Regions from separate parts of the Sanguibacter biliveldensis genome, predicted to be linked through region 2. Evidence: predicted binding sites of a transcription regulator. Region 2 holds the regulator's gene; the other holds the start of a gene.
The links. Region 2 encodes Rex, which represses fermentation and respiration genes when NADH is low (regulators of the CRP and FNR family bind a similar motif). Its sites were predicted from a motif close to CTTGTGAANNNNTTCACAAG; they were not measured.
Positions count from the first base shown of each region.

Region 1 (7,476 bases), 150 kb from region 2:
CGCAGGCCCCCTCGGCCGCGAGACGCTCGGCGATGGCCCGGCCGATGCCCGAACCGGCTCCGGTCACGAGCGCGACGCGCGTAGCGAGCGGCTTCGGCGCGGGCATGCGCTGGAGCTTCGCCTCTTCGAGGGCCCAGTACTCGATGCGGAACTTCTCGGCCTCGTCGATCGGAGCGTAGGTGCTGATCGCCTCGGCGCCACGCATGACGTTGATCGCGTTGACGTAGAACTCGCCCGCGACGCGCGCGGTCTGCTTGTCCTTGCCGAAGGAGAACATGCCGACGCCCGGCACGAGCACGATCGCGGGATCCGCCCCGCGGATCGCCGGAGACTCAGGCGTCGCGTTCCGGTCGTAGTAGCCCTGGTAGTCCTCGCGGTACGCCGCGTGCAGCTCGACGAGGCGCGCGGAGATCTCCTCGACGGTCGCCGAGGACGGCAGGTCGACGACAAGAGGCTTGACCTTGGTGCGGAGGAAGTGGTCGGGGCAGCTCGTGCCGAGCGCCGCGAGCTCGGCGAGACGCTCACGGGCGAGCAGGTCGAGGACCACGTCGGAGTCGGTGACGTGCCCGACCTGCGGGGCGTCGGTCGACGCGAGACCGCGGATCACCGGGGCCAGCCTCGCGGCCTTCGTCCGGCGCTCGGCCGGGTCGAGGGCCTCGTAGCCGGGGACGACAGCCCCGAAGGGGTGCTTGCCCTCGGTCGCGAGCCTCTCGGTGCGCTCGCTGATGAAGGCCTCGGCTGTCGCGACGATCTCGAGGCTGCGGGCCTCGGCCTCGTCGCTCGTCTCGCCCCACGCGGTGATGCCGTGCCCGCCGAGGATGCAGCCGATCGCCTGCGGGTTCGCGTCCTTGACCGCGGCGATGTCCAGGCCGAGCTGGAAGCCGGGGCGGCGCCACGGCACCCACACGACCTTGTCGCCGAAGCACTCAGCTGTGAGGGCCTCGCCGTCGGCGGCCGTCGCGAGGGCGATACCCGAGTCAGGGTGCAGGTGGTCGACGTGCGCGGCGTCGACGAGGCCGTGCATCGCGGTGTCGATCGACGGCGCGGCACCGCCCTTGCCGTGCAGGCAGTAGTCGAAGGCCGCGACCATCTCGTCTTCGCGGTCGACGCCCGGGTACACGCCGGTGAGGGCGCGGAGCCTGTCGAGACGCAGCACGGCGAGGTTCTTCTCCGTGAGGGTGCCGAGGTCTCCGCCCGAGCCCTTGACCCAGAGCAGCTCGACAGGCTCGCCGGTGACGGGGTCGGTCTCGGTGCCCTTGGCGGAGGTGTTGCCACCGGCGTAGTTGGTCGTGCGGGGGTCGGCGCCGAGGCGGTTGGACCGAGCGACGAGGTCGGCCGCCGGGGTCGTGGTGCTGGGGGTCGTGGTCATGTCAGGCTCCCCATCCGGCCTGCGCGCCACCGACGCGCTCGGCCACGATCTTCTCGGCGTAACCGGAGGCCGCATAGGCGGCGAGCGGGTCCGGGTGCAGGCCCTGCTCTTCGCGCAGACCGGCGAGCAGCGGTCGGACGTCGGTGTTGTAGGCGTCCATGAGGGCACCGTTCGCACCGAGCACGTCACCGGACTGCTGGGCTGCATCGAGCGCAGCGGTGTCGACGAGGAGCGCCTTGGCCGTGGCCTCCTGGACATTCATCACCGAGCGGATCTGAGCGGGGATCTTGGGCTCGATGTTGTGGCACTGGTCGAGCATGAAGCTCACGCCCGAGTCGGGGGCGAGCGCCCCGGCGGAGACGATCTCGTGCATGATCCTGAACAGCTGGAACGGGTCCGCGGCGCCGACCATGAGGTCGTCGTCGGCGTAGAAGCGCGAGTTGAAGTCGAAGGCGCCCAGGCGCCCCTGGCGGAGCAGCTGCGCGACGATGAACTCGATGTTGGTCCCCGGCGCGTGGTGCCCGGTGTCGAGGACGACCACGGCCTGCGGGCCGAGGGCGAGGCAGTGCAGCAGCGCCGTGCCCCAGTCCGGGATGTCCATGGAGTAGAAGGCCGGCTCGAAGAACTTGTACTCGATGACGAGGCGGTGCTCGGGGTCGAGGGCCGCGTAGATCTCGGCGAGCCCCTCGGCCAGGCGGTCCTGGCGGGCGCGCAGGTTGTCCTGGCCCGGGTAGTTGAGGCCGTCGGGCAGCCAGAGCTTGAGATCGGTCGAGCCCGTCGCGCGCATGACGTCGACGCACTGGAGGTGGTGGTCGACGGCCTTCTTGCGGACGATCGGGTCCGGGTGCGTGAGCGACCCGAGCATGTAGTCGTCGTCCTGGAAGAGGTTCGAGTTGATCGCGCCGATCTCGACGCCGAGGTCCTTCGCGTGCGCCGACAGCGCGGCGTAGTCGTCGGTGAGGTCCCACGGGATGTGCAGGGAGACACGCGGCGCCGTCGCCGTGTATCGATTCACCTGCGCAGCGTCCGCAATCTTCTCGAAGGGGTCGCGAGGGACACCCTCCTGCGCGAAGACCTTGAACCTGGTCCCGGAGTTGCCGAAGGCCCAGGACGGCAGCTCTATGGTCTGCGCGAGCAGCGCCTGGCGCGCGTCGGCGCTCAGTTCAGCGTGTGACATCTGGCTCTCCACCTCGTTGTGAATCGTTTCAAGAGAACTGTACGGAGCAGGTAGCGGGCACGTCAACCGCCCACATCGGGGCGACGGCTGCTCCCGATCCCGGGATCTCCGGGCCCGTCTAATTTTGGTGGACACAAATACGGTGTCATGGGACGATCGCTGCTACGGCGATGACGTGGGCAGACAGCGCTGGCGAGCACGACATCCCGCAGGACGAAGCGCTCTACGCCATGCTCTACGCCCACGCCTTGTACGACGACTTCGAGGACCCTCGCCCAGGGCACGACACGAGCCCGCGGCTCTACATCGGACCTAGCCGCTTCGGCACGTTGGAGGTCATGGTGAACATCACCCCGCCGGGTGATGTCCGTGTCTTCCACGTCATGAGGCTCCGCGAGACAACTCGCACCACCGTTGGATATGAGGAGGAGCTATGAGCGAAGAGACTGACCGGCAGCTGGCTCAGTGGGCTGAGTCCGGAGTCACCACCCCTCGACGTGCCGTCACCGGACCGCAGGCCAGCGCGGAGGCGCGCGCCATGCTCGAGGCAGCAGGACTTGACGTCGCGGCCGTCGAGCGCAGGGTCGGACGACCCCGCCTGGACGGCGAACCCCCCAGACCGCACGGCCAGCGTTCGCCCCGCATCAACGTGGCGGTCAGCGACCAGACCAACCAGGCGATCGAAGAGGTCCGGGCCAAGCTCGGTCTCAGCCGGAGCGACCTCGTCCGCAAGGCGCTCGACGCCTACCTGGCTGAGGCGTCGGATCTCGCTCACGCCTCCTAGAGCCTGCTGCGAGCTCCTGTCGGCTCGTCCACGACGGGCCCTTCGCCCCGCCTACCTCTCGCGCGCTGCCCCTGCGCTCGGCCCGGACGCCGCACCCACGGACCGGGCCTGCGAGGACGCGCGCCAGAGATACATGACCGCGTAGGACCGCCACGGCGCCCACCCCTGGGCCCGAGCCGCCAGGACCCGGTGCTCTGACCGACCAGCGCTCTGCGGGCCGAGCAGCCCGACGGTCCGCGCACCGGAGAGCAGGGCGACGTCACCGTCCAACCAGGTGTCGGGGTCGCCCAGGACGCGCATCGCGACGTAGGACGCTGTCCACGGGCCGACCCCGGGCAGGGCGAGCAGCGCCTTGCGCACCGTGGCGGCATCGACGCCGACGTGCAGCTCGAGGTCTCCGTCCACGAGCGCACGAGCAGCACCGACCACGGAGGCGATCGAGCGTGCGGGCAGCCTGAGCAGCCGCTGAGGGTCGAGCGGCTCCCCCGCGACAGGGAGAGGCACACCGTCGAGGATCTGCTCTGGCGTCGGGAACAGCCTGTCGAGCCCCGAGAAGGTCGAGGCGCAGGGCGAACCCAGGGCCGCGGCGAGCCTGCTGAGATGCGTCCGGGCCGCAGCGACCGAGATCTGCTGGCCGACGAGCGCCCGGACGAGGATCTCCTGAGGATCGACGGTCCCGGGCGCCCTGGTCCCTGGTCGCTCTGCGACGAGCGCGCTGAGCGCACCGTCGGCGGCGAGGGCTGCGTCGATCGCGGACGGGTCTGCGTCCAGGTCGAGCATCCGTCGCACCCGGGCGACCGCCGGGCCGACGTCGGACAGAGCGATGAGCTCGAGCCGCGCACGGACCCGCCACGTCGCGTCTGCGGTCTGCTCTGCCAGGACCTCCACAGCCCCGGGGCCGTGCGGCAGGTGGAGCGTCCGTGCGTACCTCAGGGTCCCGTCGGCCAGGACCCCTGCCGACTCGACCCCCTCGACAGCCCTGTCGGCCAGGAAGGACAGCACCCCTGGCGCGTCGAAGGGCTGCCGGACGGGGAGGTCGACGTCGAGCCGGATCGACTCCCGCCCAGTCACCTGCGACGAGCCGTTCGTGGTCTCCGAGGCCCGCGCGCGGGCGCGGGCGCGGAGGTCGCTGGGCCGTGCCGCGAAGACCAGCTGGACCGTCTCGTTGAACTGGCGCACCGAGCCGAACCCGGCCGCGAACGCCACCTGGGCGATCGCGAGGTCGGTCCCCACCAGCAACGAGCGTGCCGTCTGGGCGCGCTGCGCACGGGCGAGGGCCGCCGGGCCCGCCCCGAGCTCGGCCACGAGCAGCCTGTGGACGTGCCTCGGTGTGTACCCGAGCCTCGTGGCGAGCCCGTCGACACCCTCACGGTCCACGACCCCGTCGGCGATCAGCCGCATGGCACGGCCTGTGAGGTCACCGCGCAGGTCCCACTCGGGCGTGCCGGGCGTCGCCTCGGGCAGACAGCGCCGGCACGCCCGGAACCCAGCCTCGTGAGCTGCCGCCGACGACGTGTAGAACGTGACGTTCTCGGGCTTCGGGGTACGCGCAGGGCACGAGGGGCGGCAGTAGATGCCCGTCGAAGACACCGCGGTGACGAACTGCCCGTCGAACCTCACGTCCCGGGCGTCGATCGCGGTGTAGCGCTCGGCGAACTGCGGGTCCCCCAGCGAGCAGGCCGGCCCGTTCGCGCCCGGGGGTGCCGTCACGGTGCGACGGCCTCGAGAGGCCGGCGCGGCTCCGCGCTCGTGGTGGTGGTCGGTCCTCACGCATCTATCGTCGCCCCTCGGCGAGCCTGGCTCGACGCCCGCGTGAGCAGCCCGTCGACGTACCCGTAGTCGAGCGCCCCGGTGAGACCGTCGTAGGTCCCGGTGGCGAGCAGCTCGGCCGTCGCGTCCCGGACTGTCGTCATCGCGGCCTGCGCGACCGAGGATCCCAGGCTCGCGCGGGCCACGCCGAGCCGGCCGAGCCCTGCCACGTCGAGCGCGCCGGGTCCGACCATGACGTTGAACGGCACCTGGACCGCCCCGGCGAGAGCAGCGATGGTGTCGGCGTCCACCACACCGGGGACGAAGATCCCGTCGGCGCCGGCCTCGACGTACGCAGCCGCCCGGCGGACGGTCTCCTCGAGACGCTGTGCCGGTGCGACGGCACCGGTCAGGTAGACGTCGCACCGTGCGTTGACGAACAGGCCGACGCCCATCTGGTCCGCGGTCCGGCGCGCGACAGCGACCCGCCGGGAGAGCTCGTCAGGTGACCTCGACCCGTCTTCGATGTTGATGCCCACGGCTCCTGCCTCGATCACCGCGCGGACCGTCTCGGTGACGTCGCCCGTGCTGTCCGGGTACCCACCCTCGATGTCCGCCGAGACCGGCACGTCGACCGCCGAGGCGATCGCGGCGAGCACGGACACGGCCCGCGCTCGGTCCAGACGATCACCGTCGGGGACACCCTGAGACCAGGCGACACCGGCGCTGGTCGTCGCGATCGCCGGAGCGCCGGCGTCCTGGGCGGCCAGAGCACTCGCGACGTCCCAGACGGTGACGAGCGCGAGCGGGCGGGCAGGGGTGTGGAGGGAACGGAAGAGATCGGCACGGTGGCTCTGTGGGAGGTTCATGCGTGCAAGTACATCGGCCCTGGCCTTCGGTGTCTGGCGGTCATCGGACACCACCGTCGGCAGCACGGGACGCGATGTGCCAGCCCCGCCGGTCTTCCGCGGACGCTCCTCGCGGGACGTGCTGCCGACGACACCTCGGGGCACGAGACGCCTGCGGCCCCGTCGCACGCGGTGGTTAGGGTGACGGCATGGGACCCACCGATCTGGCCGTCGAGCAGGGCACGCCTGACGATGTCACCGAGGCCGTGGCTCTGCTCGACGGAGCGAGGCGCTGGCTGCACGACCGGTCGATCGACCAGTGGCGGCACGCCATCCCGGCTGAGGTCGTCCTGGGGGACGCCGAGCGCGGCGCGCTCTTCGTGGTCCGCGACCAGAGCGGGTTGCAGGCGATCATCACCGTCACCGACCACGACGCAGAGACCTGGGACACCGACACCGCCCCGGCCCTCTACGTCCATCGTCTGGCCGTGGCTCAGGCGAGCCGCGGTCGCGGCCTGGGGCACGAGCTCTTGAGCTGGGCGTCAGCCCGCGCTGCCGACCAGCGCAAGACCTTCGTGAGGCTCGACTGCGCCGACGACAACCACGGCCTGCGACGCTTCTACGAGTCCCAGGGCTTCCAGCACGTGAGAGACACGACCGTGACAGCCCCGGGCAGCACCAGAGTCCTAGGATCGAGCCTCTACCAACGGGCTGTGGCCTCGCCCGACCGCGGCCCGGGCCGTCACGGCGATGGGAGGTCGGACGCCCGAAGGGCCTGACGTCCTGGGACGAAGATCCCGTTCGCATCGGCCTCGGCCGGGACCGCGTCCGTCGAGAGACCTACAGCGAGGTCCAGAGATAGAGGCCGTCTCCGCGCCGGTGGGCCAGGACCGCAAGATCGATGACCCGACGGACGAGGTCTGACGCCTCGGGCTCGGCGAGGTCGATGTCCTCCAGTGCGCAGAACGACGCGATGACAGCGTCGATGCTCACGCTCACCGTGGGGTCGGCGTCGAGCGCGGGGAGCTCTGCGCAGGCCGCGACCACGGCATCGGGGACCTGCGACAGCTCGTCGAGCTCGAGGTGGACAGGGTGGAGCTCTGTGTCGATCCCACCCATGCCGACCGCCCTGGCGACGATCTCACCGAGGACCTCCAGCTCGAGGTCCGTGACACCCGTCGTCTCGAAGAGGTCACCGACCGGGGTCGGCGGGCGACCCTCGTCGTGCGCCCTGGCGCGAGACATGGCGTGCTCAGGTGATGCGGTGAAGATCTCAGTGAGGATGGACATGCCGACAGGCTACTGCTCAGACCGGAGCCCGTCCGGCGGTCCTGGCCGCGGCCATCGACCGCGGCCAGGCCGCAGGCTCGATCAGCCTCTCGACGAGACCGAGCGAGGGGCACGGGTTCGGAGGTCAGCCTGGTGCGCCGTCAGACCAACGTCTCGCAAGCGATGTCTTGCGAGACGTCTCGTCGGGCAGCTGATGCTGGCCCCCACCAGAAGACGTCTCATCAGGCCCGATGGCGGAAGTGACGGTTACGCAGGAGAG
Region 1 is NZ_CP138359.1:660,052-667,527, reverse strand. It holds gene SANBI_RS02895 (bifunctional aldolase/short-chain dehydrogenase) at 1-1,369, opposite strand, end outside; gene rhaI (L-rhamnose isomerase) at 1,371-2,546, opposite strand; gene SANBI_RS02885 (hypothetical protein) at 2,717-2,983, shown strand; gene SANBI_RS02880 (ribbon-helix-helix protein, CopG family) at 2,980-3,330, shown strand; gene SANBI_RS02875 (DNA-3-methyladenine glycosylase 2 family protein) at 3,382-5,040, opposite strand; gene SANBI_RS02870 (isocitrate lyase/PEP mutase family protein) at 5,097-5,948, opposite strand; gene SANBI_RS02865 (GNAT family N-acetyltransferase) at 6,137-6,706, shown strand; gene SANBI_RS02860 (hypothetical protein) at 6,768-7,217, opposite strand; gene SANBI_RS02855 (potassium channel family protein) at 7,464-7,476, opposite strand, start outside.
Region 1: the regulator Rex is predicted to act here: its motif matches at 2,562-2,581, upstream of rhaI (L-rhamnose isomerase).

Region 2 (7,476 bases):
ATCGAGGCGCCGACCTACCCGACGGCACGCTTCGGCGAGGTCCCCCTCGTCGACGCCGTCGCCACCCGCGACCCTGAGACCGGGGCAGTGAGCCTCTTCGTCGTCAACCGCTCGACCGACGGCTCGACGGGCGTCACCGTGGACCTCAGCGCCCTGCGTCACGCTGCTGGCGGCGCGGACGTCGACGTGGTCGAGGCGCTCACCCTGTCCAACCCCGACCACACCTGGGCTGCCACGGCCGACGACTCGACGTCGGTCCTGCCGCAGGACAACAGCACGGCGAAGGTCGTCGACGGTGTGCTGACCGTCGACCTGCCGGCAGTCTCGTGGACGATGGTCCGCCTCGGCTGAGGTCGCCGCGCACCACGAGAGGGCCGGGGCGCGCTGCCCCGGCCCTCTCGTCGCCTCTGCTAGTGCCCCAGACGCCCGCGGACAGCGCGCGTCGCCGACCTGACGACGAGCCCCGCGGCCCAGGCGAGGCCAGCCCAGCTCGCGGTCTTCATGCCGCGCTTGGCGGCGCGCCGCTTCCCGCGGAACTCCCGGATCGGCCAGCCGATCGTCTTGGAGTGCTTGCGCAGCCGTGGGTCGGGGTTGATCGCGCACGGGTTGCCGACGGTCGACAGCAGCGGCACGTCGTTCATCGAGTCGCCGTAGGCGGACGATGCCTCGAGGTCGATGTCGAGGTCGGCTGCGAGCACCTGCACGGCGTTGGCCTTCGCTGTGCCGTGCATCATGTCGCCGACGAGGCGCCCCGTGTAGAAGCCGTTCGAGTGCTCGGCGACGGTCCCGAGCGCGCCCGTCGCGCCCAGGCGCCGCGCGATGAGGTCGCCGATCTCGACAGGCGTCGCCGTGACGAGCCACACCTGGTGGCCTGCGGCCTGGTGGGCGTCGAGCAGCTTCTGCGTGCCCGGGAAGATCCGCTGCGAGAGGACCTGGTCGTAGACCTCTTCGCCGATCGCCACGACCTCGGCGACAGAGTGGCCTGTCATGAGGAACAGCGCGCGCGAGCGCACCTCGTCGATCTGCTGGTTGGTCTCGCCGAAGGCGAGGTACCGCGCCTGCTGGAACGCGAAGTTGAAGATGTCCCGCTTGCGGAAGAAGCCTCGGCGCCACAGCGCGCGGGCGAGGTAGAACGAGCTCGCCCCGCGGATGATCGTGTTGTCGACGTCGAAGAACGCGGCGACCGGCCGTGCTGCTGCGGCGCCCTGCTCGTCGGGGGATGCGCCGGGAGCTGGGGAGGTCGCGCTCACGTCGGCCGTCGTCAGGGCCGTCTCGGCTACCAGCTCGCCCGACTCCGGGTCTGTCCTGTCGATGCGCACGCCACCCACTCTAACCAGGGACGGGCTGCGGGGCAGGTGGGCGGAGCCGACCGCCTAGTGTGGGTCGCGTGAACCCTGAAGAACGAGTCGTGGTCTTCACCCGCGACGACTGCCACCTGTGCGTCGAGGCCCTCGAGGTGGTCGCGCGCGTCTGCGACGACCTCGGCGAGGCGTGGCGCACGGCCGACGTCGACGCCTCCGACGAGCTCCGGGCCCGCTACGGCGACCACGTACCCGTCGTCGAGGTCGACGGTGTGCAGCAGGCCTTCTGGCGGGTCGACGAGGCGCGGCTGCGCAGGTCGCTCACGGCCTGAGCTGCTCGGTGGCTCCACCCTCCTCGCTGGTCTCGCCGTCACCGTCACCGGCACTGTCGCCCTCGACGTCGTCGACACCGGCCTCTTCCTCGGCGCGGCGCTCGTCGGCGTCCGCCCCGACCGACCGGAGCGCGCGGTCGAGGCCGAGGACCAGAGCCCCGGCGGCCAGGAAGTCGCCCTCGCGGCGCGACCGCTGCTCACGGACCGCGTCCCGCAGCGCGTCGACAGCATGCCTGAGGGCAGTCGGCGGGTCGGGGATCGAGTCGTCCGTGGACACCTCGAGGGCGCGGAGCGCGGCTGCGTACTCTGCGAGGGCGTCCGCCGCCGGCGGACGCAGGTCGGGGCCGAGCGCGGGGTCGCGTGCGCTCTGCGTCTCGGTCTCGGTCAGCAGGTTCGTGAGGTGGTCGACGAGGTTCGCGTGCTTCTCGAGCATGACCGACCGTCGGGCCTGGGCGACCGACCAGGCGCTGTAGCGCCGGGCGTGCCAGTTGCCCTTGCTGGCCTCGCCCGCGTACGCGACGGCTGCCCGGCTCTTCTCGAGGACCGGTCGGATCGCAAAACGCCTGTCGTCCCACTCTTCAGCGGTCGGGGGCCTGTCACCGCGCAGCCCGTCTGCGAGGGAGTCGAGCTGGTCGGCGAGCGTGTCGCGCAGCCCGTCGAGGGCCACGTCGGAGGGGGACAGCGGCAGGGGTGGGAAGGCGAAGTTCACGCCGATGCCGACGAGCGCCCCGGCGACCACGAGTCCCGCGTACGCCCCGACGAAGTCGCCGGGGTCGCCGCTGCCGATCACGAGGACGAAGAGCGCCGTCGTGGTGACGTACGCGCCCATCTCGCCGAGACGGCTCCATCCCGCCCCGAGCGTGGCGAGGCACACGACGAGAGCGATCGACAGCGCACCGGGGTCGAGGAACGCGTCGGCGAGCCGGGCGATCACGACCCCGAGCAAGATCGCACCCGTGGTCTGGGCGGTCTCCCGGACCGACCGGGCGACAGTGGTCGACGTGGCGATGACCGCGCCGAGCGGTGCGTAGTACGGATAGTCGGAGAAGGGGGCCGGCGCGAGCACGCCGACGTACCAGGCGACGGCGGCCGCGACCGACGCCTTGACGGCCATCGACCAGCGGGGGTTCAGGGCCCACAGCCGCAGCGCGCGCCCGGTGAGGACCCCGGTGCGGCTGGTCCGGACGCGGGCGGTGATCTGAGCGGGACGTGGGGGCACGAGCCCCACCGTACGAACCTGTCGACGGGCACGCGCGCCGAGCGGCTGTGCACGGCCCTACCCTGAGGGGATGACCGCGACCCGCCCCGAGCCCACCACCTCGGCAGCCGAGGCCGTGGGGCTCCGCGAGGTCGTCGAGATCCGCCGCACCATGCCGCCGGCGAGCGTCGAGCGCCTCCCGGGGTACCTGCGGGTGCTCACCGACCTGGCTGCCCGCGGCGTGACGAGCGCCTCCTCGCAGCAGCTCGCCGAGCTCGCAGGCGTGGGCCCGGCCCAGCTGCGCAAAGACCTCAGCCATCTCGGTTCCCACGGGCGGCGGGGGGTGGGCTACGACGTCGACACGCTGCGCGAGCGCGTCCAGTCGGCCCTCGGGCTCGTCGTCGAGCTGCGGGTCGCGATCGTCGGGGCGGGCAACCTCGGTCACGCCCTCGCCAACTACTCGGGATTCGGAGCCCGCGGCTTCACGGTGGCGGCGCTGCTCGACTCGAACCTCGCGCTCGTGGGGACAGAGGTGGCCGGGGTGGTGGTCGAGGACGTCGCCCGGCTCGCCGACGTCGTGCGCGACCTCGACGTGTCGATCGTCGTGATCGCGACCCCCGGCGAGCACGCGCAGGAGGTGTGCGACGTGGTCGTCGCAGCCGGCGTGCGGGAGATCCTCAACTTCGCCCCGCGCGCGCTCCAGGTCCCCGACGACGTCGAGCTGCGCTCGGTCGACCTCGGCAGCGAGCTGCAGATCCTCGCCTTCCACTCGCGCGAGCGGTCTGGCCGGGAGGCAGCGGGGCTGTAGGTCGCCGCCGCGCGACCGAGAGGCCGCCAGACCGAGAGCCTGTCAGACCGAGTGCCCGCCAGACGCCGAGAGCCCGCCTGCGCAGGGGCAGGCGGGCTCTCAGGGGCCGGTCGGGGAGCCGGGGGTCGCTCCGTCCGGTGGCCAGGTAACCCGACCTGCGGCGCTGCCGCGGTCGGGTCGTGGTGCTCGGGTCAGGCCTTGATGGCCGAGATGTCGAGCGAGATCTTGACCTTGTCGCTGACGAGCACGCCGCCGGCCTCGAGGGCCACGTTCCAGGTGAGGCCGAAGTCCTTGCGGGAGATCTCCGTCTTGGCCTCGAAGCCTGCGCGCGGGTTGCCGTAGGCGTCGACCGCGGTGCCGTCGAACTCGGTCTCGAGCTCGACCGACTTCGTGACGCCGTTGATGGTGAGGTCGCCGGTCACGACGAAGTCGTCGCCGTCGGAGGAGACCGAGGTGGAGGTGAAGGTCCAGGTCGGGTTCTTCTCGGCGTCCCAGAAGTCGGCGCTGGTGAGGTGGGCGTCGCGGTCGGGCGAGCCGGTGTTGACGGCGGTCGCGTCGAGCTCGGCGACGACGGTCGAGCTCTCGACGTCCTCACCGATCGTGATGGTCGCGGAGTTCAGGCCGAGGGTGCCGCGGACCTTGGAGATGCCGGCGTGGCGGACGACGAAGGCCGCGGTGCTGTGGCTGGGGTCGGCGTTGTAGGTGCCGGCGACGAGTCCGTTGGGGAGTGCAGTCATGATGTGAGCTCCTGAGGTGTTCCGTGCTCGGACGGGCTGGACCCGGACGAGCGGCGAGTGGACGGCGGGAGGTTCTCTCTCACCTTCAATAATTGAATCTTCTACTAAGTTGCCGCGAGGCGCAAGTCCCCCCCGTCTCCCGATTCTTGCGCCCGAGTCTCCGTCACGCGCGTCGGGCCGCTAGGGTCCAAGAGGGGGATGGCAGGCCGACCCCTGCCTCCGCAGGCCTGGGACCAGGAGATACGTGAGTGATGAGCAGCGACAGCGGACCGATCCCGTGGCTCGACGACGAGCAGCAGGTGAGCTGGCGATCGTTCCTCGAGGGCAGCGCGCGCCTCACCGAGGCGCTCAACCGTGACCTCGACGCCGAGTCCCAGCTCTCGCTCCACGAGTACGAGGTGCTCGTCAGGCTGTCGGAGAACCCCGAGCGCACGCTGCGCATGTCGGCGCTCGCGGACACCCTCGCGCACTCGCGCAGCCGCGTGACCCACACCGTCCGACGGCTCGAGGACCGCGGGCTGGTCCGGCGTCAGGCATGCCTCGACGACGGGCGCGGGGTCGACTGCGTGCTCACCGACGCCGGGATGTCGACGCTCGCCGAGGCAGCACCGCACCACGTGAGGTCGGTCCGGCGCCACATGGTCGACGTCCTGAGCCCTGAGCAGATGCGGGTGCTCGGCGAGGCGATGTCCCTCGTCGCCGGGGCGTGCCGCAGGTCCGACGCGGACTGAGCGCGGCGCCCGACGCGGACTGGGCGCGGCGCATGACGCGGACTGGGCGCGGCGCCAGGCGCAGACTGGACCGGGCACCCGGCGCGGACCGGGCGCCGCGTCCGGCTCGGGTGACTGTGTGACGGCGTGCGGCCGTGCATGAAGGGGGCGCGCGAGAAGTTTGGGAGGATGGGCCCATGGCCACCACCACAGTGCACCTCATGCGACACGGCGAAGTCTTCAACCCCGAGAAGATCCTCTACGGACGGATCCCGGGCTACCACCTCTCCGAGCTGGGGCACCAGATGGCCCAGCGCGTCGCCGACCACTTCTCGGCAGGGGACTTCGACATCACCGTCGTCACGGCCTCGCCGCTCCAGCGCGCGCAGGAGACCGCGACCCCGATCGCCGCAGGTCTCGGCCTCGAGCTCGGCACCGACGAACGCCTCATCGAGGCGGGCAACTACTTCGAGGGCAAGACCTTCGGCGTGGGCGACGGGTCCCTGCGGCACCCCGAGCACTGGCCGCACCTCATCAACCCCTTCCGCCCGTCGTGGGGCGAGGCCTACAAGGAGCAGGTCGCGCGCATGCACGCTGCTGTCGAGACCGCCCGCCAGCAGGCCGAGGGTCACGAGGCAGTGCTCGTCAGCCACCAGCTGCCGATCTGGATCGCGCGCCAGGCCTTCGAGAACAAGCGGCTCTGGCACGACCCCCGCAAGCGTCAGTGCTCGCTCGCCTCGGTGACCTCGCTGCGCTTCGACGGCGACCGCCTCGTCGGCCTCCACTACACAGAGCCCGCGGCGGCCCTGCTGCCCGGAGCATCGGGCGTCTCGGGAGCCTGACGGTCGTCCTCGTCAGGGAGGCCGGTCGCCCACGTCACACCGTGGGACGACCGGCTTCTCAGACATCTCTCAGTGACATCGGGGATAGTGGGCGGGTGCACCCTGCTCTTCTCCGCCCCCGCCTGACGTCCGTCTCCCAGCCCGGCCGACGAGGTGCCCGACGACCCCGCGCCGCCGTGGCGGTGTCCGTCCTGGCCGGCGCAGCGCTCCTGCTCGCCGGCTGCGCCTCCGACTCCGGGAATACCAACCCTGACGACGTCCAGGGCCAGGGGTACCAGTCGGGCGACGGCAGCCTGCGGACCTGGTCGCTCGACGAGCGGGGCGACGTGGTCGACCTCTCGGGAGTCGACTTCGAGGGCGAGCCTGTCGCCACCCGCTCCGACGAGGACGCCGTGGTCGTCCTCAACACCTGGTACGCGGCCTGCCCGCCGTGCCGCGCCGAGGCGCCCGACCTGCTGACCGTCGCGACAGACCGCGCGGACGACGGGGTGAGGTTCATCGGCATCAACGGCGTCGACGACGCCGGTGCCGCCCTCGCCTTCGAGCGTGAGCACGACATCACCTGGCCCTCGATCGCCGACACCGACGGCTCGGTCGTCGCCTCCCTCCAGGAGGTCGTGCCGGTCCGTGCCGTGCCGACGACGGTCGTCCTGGACCGCCAGGGCCGGGTCGCGGCACGCGTCCTCGGCCAGGTCGACGCGACCACGCTCGACGGGCTGATCGACGACGTCCTCGCCGAGCCGGCAGGGGCTTGATCTCCACCGTGCACACGCTCATCGGGGCCGGTCCGGCCCTGCAGACCCAGGCTGCCGGCATCGGCGAGACCTTCGCGACCACGGCGTTCAGCGGCGCGATGATCCTCGCGGTCCCTGTCGCGCTGCTCGCAGGGTTCATCTCCTTCGCGTCACCCTGCGTGCTGCCCCTCGTCCCCGGCTACCTCGGCTTCGTCAGCGGGCTGTCGGCGTCGAGCGTCTCCGACCCCGGCGCCCCGGGCCGTGCCTCGGCCGGTCGCGGCAGGCTGCTGCTCGGCGTGAGCCTCTTCGTCCTCGGCTTCACGGTCGTGTACGTGGCCATCGGGATCGTCAGCGGCACCGTCGGGTCCTTCCTGATCCGCTGGGAAGACGTCATCACCCGGGTCCTCGGGGTCGTCGTGATCGTCATGGGTCTCGCCTTCCTCGGGGCCGTGCCTGCCCTCCAGCGTGAGCGGCGGATGCACGTGAGCCCCCGCGCCAGCCTGTGGGGCGCGCCGCTGCTCGGCTTCGCCTTCGGGCTCGGCTGGGCCCCGTGCATGGGCCCGACCCTCGTGGCGATCAACGCCCTCGCCTTCCAGGAGGGCTCGGCGCTGCGCGGCGGGATCCTCGCGGTCGCGTACTGCATCGGCCTCGGGCTGCCCTTCTTGCTGCTCGCCCTCGGGCTGCAGTCCAGCACGCGAGGCGTCGCGTTCCTGCGCAAGCACCGCCTCGCCGTCATGAGGATCGGCGGGGCGCTCCTCGTCCTCGTCGGCCTCGCCCTCGTCACCGGCCTGTGGGGCGAGCTCACGAGGTCCAT
Region 2 is NZ_CP138359.1:812,927-820,402, forward strand. It holds gene arfA (arabinosylfuranosidase ArfA) at 1-351, shown strand, start outside; gene SANBI_RS03480 (HAD family hydrolase) at 411-1,328, opposite strand; gene SANBI_RS03485 (glutaredoxin family protein) at 1,388-1,633, shown strand; gene SANBI_RS03490 (FUSC family protein) at 1,623-2,852, opposite strand; gene SANBI_RS03495 (redox-sensing transcriptional repressor Rex) at 2,923-3,639, shown strand; gene SANBI_RS03500 (YceI family protein) at 3,831-4,376, opposite strand; gene SANBI_RS03505 (MarR family winged helix-turn-helix transcriptional regulator) at 4,628-5,107, shown strand; gene SANBI_RS03510 (histidine phosphatase family protein) at 5,284-5,928, shown strand; gene SANBI_RS03515 (TlpA family protein disulfide reductase) at 6,138-6,683, shown strand; gene SANBI_RS03520 (cytochrome c biogenesis CcdA family protein) at 6,692-7,476, shown strand, end outside.